Regions from separate parts of the Brumicola blandensis genome, predicted to be linked through region 1. Evidence: predicted binding sites of a transcription regulator. Region 1 holds the regulator's gene; the other holds the start of a gene.

What was found. Region 1 encodes sigma-54, which starts transcription at its own class of promoters, with help from an activator protein. Its sites were predicted from a motif close to GTTGGCACGNNNNTNGNNT; they were not measured.
Region 2: a site for sigma-54 is predicted at 1,018-1,036, ahead of RM544_RS06370 (ANTAR domain-containing response regulator). Genes of this name have one in related genera too.

Annotation. Positions count from the first base shown of each region.
Region 1 covers NZ_JAVRIE010000007.1:240,428-243,632, reverse strand. The annotation lists gene rapZ (RNase adapter RapZ) at 1-294, opposite strand, end outside; gene ptsN (PTS IIA-like nitrogen regulatory protein PtsN) at 322-765, opposite strand; gene hpf (ribosome hibernation promoting factor) at 782-1,069, opposite strand; gene RM544_RS16290 (RNA polymerase factor sigma-54) at 1,094-2,581, opposite strand; gene lptB (LPS export ABC transporter ATP-binding protein) at 2,644-3,205, opposite strand, start outside.
Region 2 covers NZ_JAVRIE010000002.1:252,244-255,448, forward strand. The annotation lists gene RM544_RS06365 (glycosyl transferase family protein) at 1-956, shown strand, start outside; gene RM544_RS06370 (ANTAR domain-containing response regulator) at 1,080-1,685, shown strand; gene RM544_RS06375 (CmpA/NrtA family ABC transporter substrate-binding protein) at 1,759-2,835, shown strand.

The DNA.
Region 1 (3,205 bases):
CTCACTATAGCGTTTGATAAGTACATCGTCACTTGCATCCAGATATAAAATAGTCACTTCCCAAATATCTGGTAAGAAGTCGACAATTTCAGACACTTCGTTAGCCATTTTGGGAATGTTTCGTACGTCGATGCTAACGGCTACTTTTTCATTCTCATCGGCCAAGGTATGCGTTAGCGTGGGGAGTAAGCTGACCGGAATATTGTCTACGCAGTAGTAGCCCAAGTCTTCTAGGGCGCGCAATGCTATTGATTTGCCTGAACCGGAGCGTCCGCTAATGATGATTAGATTCAATGATGAGCCCCTTATTCTAGGTTTTGGTTATGCTAGCGCTGCGATTATTTGGTCTTTACTTGTGGCTTTTCTAATCGTTTTCACGATTTCTTTATCACTGAGTTTTTGTGCAATAGAAGAAAGTGTCTGAAGATGCTCTTCTGTTTGCTCTGATGGTACTAATAGTGCAAAGAAAATATCAACGGGTCTGTCGTCTATAGCGTCAAAGTCGATAGGTTCTTCACTCGTGACGACAACAGCTACGATATCGTCTATGCCGTCGATACGGCCATGAGGAATGGCAATGCCATTTCCAATACCTGTGCTGCCCATTTTTTCTCGGCTCACTATACTCGCGAGTATATCGCCAAGTGCTAATGATGGGTTTTCTCTGGCCGCAATCTCGCTGATGACTTCGAAAATTCTTTTTTTACTGTGACAATCGACCGCACATTCAGTGCGGTCTAAAGAAATGATATCAGATATGATCATATTAACTCTTAAGCAACTAGTGTCGCTTTAGTTTTTCCTTGTGTTTAATAACCTGTCTGTCTAGTTTATCGATAAGGCCATCAATGGCTGCATACATGTCATTATGCTCGGCATTTGCGTGAACAACGTCACCCTTTAAATGCACAGTAGCTTCTGCTTTTTGGCTCAGCTTTTCGACGTTTAACACCACGTGTACGTTGCTGATATGGTCGAAGTGTCGTTCTAACTTCTCAAACTTAGTATCGACATATGCTCTGAGTGAATCTGTAATATCTACGTGGTGACCTGTTAGATTAATTTGCATAATGTTACGTCCTCTAATGTCGTCTTATAAAAGACTTTTTCTTTGGTTCGACGGGGGAATCGAGAGAGACTCTCGATATTTCGCAATTGTCCGCCGTGCAACTTGAATACCTTGATCAGCTAACAATTGCGCAATCTTGCTATCACTTAATGGCTTGCTAGGTAACTCTGCAGCCACTAACTTCTTAATTAATGCTCTTATCGCAGTAGATGAACACTCTCCTCCAGACTCAGTAGAAACATGGCTAGAGAAAAAGTACTTTAACTCATAAATGCCACGTGGCGTGTGCATATACTTTTGTGTGGTAACTCGAGATATAGTCGATTCGTGCATATCCACCATTTCAGCTACGTCATTTAGTACCATCGGTTTCATCATTTCTGGGCCGTGTTCAAAAAAGCCCATTTGTTGCTGCACAATACAATGAGACACCTTTAGGAGTGTTTCGTTGCGGCTTTCTAAACTTTTGATAAACCATTTCGCCTCTTGTAAATGAGACTTAATAAATTGGGAATCGTTCGAATTTTTTGTACTTTTACTTAAGGCCGCATACTCTTGATTAACCACTAATGGCGGCAGTGAATCATTATTTAATTCAACAACCCAGCGACCGTTTTTCTTGAGCACAGTGACATCTGGAATGACATATTCCGGCTCTTTGGTTGCTATCTCACTCCCAGGACGGGGATTGAGTGTTTGTAGCAGACGCATCACTTCACGCAGTTGGTCTTCTTTCAACTTCGTTTTACGCATTAAAGTGCGGTAGTCTTTACTACTTAGTAAATCACTGTGTTCGCTTAGCAAATGTTTAGTTTCAGCGACCCAAGGTGTGTCGGGAGCAAACTGATTGAGTTGCACCAGCAAGCATTCTTGAGGTGAGCGGGACCCAGAGCCAATAGGGTCAAACATTTGAATGCGTTTTAAAACACATTCCACTTCATCAAGCTCAATCTCTTCGTTTTGTAAGCTATCCAAAATGTCTTCGCAACTGACGGTTAAATAGCCTGATTCGTCGATACTGTCGATAATTGCGATAGCGATAGAACGGTCAATATCAGAGAAGGGCGTTAATTCCATCTGCCAGATTAAGTGGTCTTGGATATTTTCTGAGGTCTCACCTTGAAAGACGTAGTCGTCGTCGGGGCTTGAGCCACCTGTCATCGTTGCTGGTGCAGAAGACGAACTGAGGTATTCTTCCCATGAACTGTCGATCGGTAAATCATCAGTGAGTTGATTGTTTTCTAAGGCGTCATGACTATCGATGTTGTCAGAATTTGCCGAATTGAGGTCGCTAGAATCAGCTTGCTCTCTATCGTTTGCACTATTCTCTTCTGACTGCTTGTCATTATTGTGTTCACTTTCATCAATTTCCAATAAGGGATTTGAGTCAAGCGCTTCTTGGATTTCTTGTTGCAGGTCTAGCGTAGATAACTGTAATAGCTTGATCGCCTGCTGCAACTGAGGCGTCATCGTAAGTTGTTGACTGAATTTTAACTGCAATGAAGGCTTCATTGATGCCCTTGACCTAATGTTAACGGCGAGACGTGCCGAATTCTAAACATGATACGGAATACCTATAAGACAAATTGTTCACCGAGATAAACATCTCGCACTTTTTGGTTACTGAGAACTTCCTCAGCACTGCCTGAGGCGATTAGTTCGCCATGACTTACTATATACGCTTGTTCACAAACATCGAGGGTTTCTCGAACATTGTGGTCAGTTATTAATACACCAATATCACGTTCTTTTAATTGTTGTATTATCTTCTTTATATCATTAACAGAAATTGGGTCAACACCGGCGAAGGGTTCATCGAGCAAAATAAATTTAGGATTTGCTGCTAAAGCTCGCGCGATCTCGACTCTACGCCGCTCCCCGCCTGACAAACTCATCCCAAGATTGTTTCGAATATGATTCACATTAAATTCATCCATTAAATCATCGGCTTGTTGCTCGCGCTGGTCTTTTGTGAGTTCTTTTCTCGTTTGCAAAATAGCCATTAGATTTTCATATACCGTTAGTTTCCGGAAAATCGAAGCTTCTTGCGGTAAATAACCGATACCGTGTCTTGCTCTCTCATGCATGGGCTGAATTGATAAATCTAGCTGATCAATGAAAATTTCACCTTTATCG
Region 2 (3,205 bases), on a different contig from region 1:
GTGGTCGATGCTTGACTCAAGCTGAAGCGTCCACAGCAATGGGTTTGCTTCTCAATGACAAGGTTAGTGCGGAGCAGAAAGGTGCATTTTTGATGCTACTTCGAGTGCGTGAAGAAACTGCAGATGAAATCGCAGGCTTTACTGAGGCTTGTCGATACACATTGCCCAGTGCACTGTCCTCAATCAATGTCGATCTTGATATTGGCGCCTATGCGGGCAAACGCCGGCAATTGCCATGGTTTCTCTTAGCGGTGGCTTGTTTAGTTGAAAATGGTGTCACGGTGGGTATGCATGGTACTCAAGAGCCTGAATCAAAACGCTTGTATATTGAGGCTGTGATAAAAGCCATACTGGGTAAAGAAACAAACAAAGTGATGGCCATGACCTTAGAAGATATACCAAGTCGCTTGCAGTCGAAGGGCTTTGTGTATGCGAACTTGTCGATTTTGCATCCTCAACTGTATTCACTTATCCAACTACGTGAGCAATTTGGTTTACGTTCTTGCGCAAATACACTTGCAAGACTGCTGAATCCTTTTGCTGCGAAGTTTTCATTGCAAGGCGTACATCACCGCCATGTAGATGAGAAGCACATGGACGTTGCACAACGATTGATGGACAAAAACACGCTTTGCTTTCGTGGCGAGGGAGGGGAACCAGAACTTGATCCTAGCAAAGATACGCAACTTCTGTTCTGTCGCGATGGCGAAAGACAAAATGTTGCCTTTGTGGCAAAACAACAATGGGAAATAAAACCCAAAGCGCTAGAACCCGCAGAGCTTAAAATGGGTTGGAAAGGGGAGACCTTGCACAGTTATGGTGAAAACACCGTGCTAGCTAGCTTGAGCGCGCTACTGATGTTGCTAGATAACAGTGAATACAGTCAAGCAAGCAAACAGGCAAAGCATATGTGGGATACTAGAAATACCAAGCGTTTTCTGGGCTGTGAGGTTTAAGCGAGATCCTCGATTTACTTGCACTATCTATTCAGCTCTATCACTTATCAATAATGTAGTGACTGGCCAGTTATTTGCATCAAGCCCCATAAAGTCGTTATAAATAAGTAAGCTTTCTGCTCAATGAGTACAGCCTCAAGCAACCACAACGATACACTTAGTATATTGTTGATAGATGATAATGAATCTCGCGCTTCAGCATTAGTGGATGCGCTCGCACACTCGCGCTACCGGATCAAACACATTGCCAGCTCTGGCGCGTCCTTGCTTAAACAAGTTGATGAACTTAAACCTGATATGGTGGTGATTGACATCGAATCACCTGACCGCGATATCTTAGATAGTTTGCATACTCTGTCTAGTTTTAATCCTAAGCCTATTGTGATGTTTTCCGAGCAAGAAGACTCGGAGACAATTACCCGAACGGTGCATTCAGGTGTGAGTGCTTACGTTTGTGGTAATGCAGACCCTACAAGAGTTAGGGCAATCCTTGATGCCGCATTGGCACGCTTTGAAGACTATCAAAGTGTGAAACAAGAGCTTGCTTCCACTAAACACCAATTGATGGCTAAAGAGCAAATAGACAAGGCGAAACGTTTGTTGATGAAATCCCGAAATATGAACGAAGATGACGCTTTTCATGCGCTTCGCAAAATGGCAATGGATACGGGACAAAAAATGGAAGACGTAGCGCTTACCTTAATTAGCGTCCTCAATACAATTAAATGAGGTGGCTAATTGAGTCAATATACATTGCTTAAAAAGCGACAAATTAGGTACAGAGAGGTTATAAAAGCCAAGTATGTCAACTGAAGTCAAAGTGGGTTTTGTACCCTTAACCGACAGCGCGCCCCTGGTGGTAGCAGAAAAGCTAGGCTATTTTGAAAAGCTTGGTTTGCGTGTTTCATTGTACCCACAAAACTCATGGGCTACGCTTCGCGATAAACTTCAAATGGGTGCTTTAGACGCTGCACAATTATTAGCACCAATGCCGATAGCGAGCTCCTTAGGCTTAGGCGGTGCAAAAGTACAAATGAAAGTTCCCCTAATCCTGAGCCAAAATGGTAATGCGATCACTATCTCCAATGCCTTATTTGATGAAGTACTCGATAGCAATGGTCTCTTAGAGTTACCATTTCCATTGCCTGCAAAGTGCATAGCAAACGTGGTCGCAAAACGCGCCAGGCAAGGTTTACCCAAACTGAATTTTGCAACAGTATTTCCCTACAGCTGTCATCACTACCAACTCAATGATTGGCTCAATCAAGCTGACTTGAGTGGAAAGGTAGACGTAATCACTATTCCGCCTTCTGCAATGACTGACTGCTTATCGTCAGGTTTAATCGATGGTTTTTGTGTGGGTGGACCGTGGAATGCAAAGTCGGTCAGAGATAATGATGGCGTTACGGTGCTAACTTCATATCATATTTGGCAAGACCAAACTGAAAAAGTGCTGGCGGTCACCAAGCAATTCTTCGAGCAAGAAACACAAACAGTGATCAAACTTTCGGCTGGTTTATTAGGGGCCTGCTCATGGTTGCAATCCCAAGCGAACCGTTTTGAGGCCGCCCGTTGGTTGGCACAAAGTAGCTATTTGAACGAGCCACTAGATGTTATTGCACCCTCCTTACTAGGAAGCTGCATTACTAAATACGATTCTGCCCCTGAGCAAGTGCCGCAATACAACCGCTTCTTCGGGAGTGAGCCAAGTTCAGTGAATAAGCCAAGCTTGCAAAATCAAGAGTGGTTGATAAGAAAAATGCGAGAGGCAAAACAAATACCAGAAGACGAGATTGCAATGTCAGATATCTTTGATAAGCGTTATTTTGAAGAGACCGTCATGTTGTTTCAAGGTTCATTTACATCGCTGAAAAACTAAGCTGATGTTCATCGTTGAAGCACAGCTTTAGTGCGTCTTGCACAAACATGATTCAAAACTAGCGTGCTTGGGTTTGTTTTAAAAATGTTAAGTTGTTGATATGTATAAAATAAAATATTGGCATCAATGATGCTATACAGTAATTAAGAAGCGCGCGTATTGCTCATCAAATGTCTATCCCTTAACTGCTTTTTGGGTATGCATTCGGTCAGCGGGCCGTTATCTACTAATAATAAGAAACTAACGACATAGAGTGATCATCGCCGCTGAAGGTGTGATTTATTCAGGCAAAGTAGCCCACAATCCATGCACAGTAGTGCGCAATGGTTGTGGGTTTTTTTTTGGATTTTTGCCTGTGAATTGATTATCA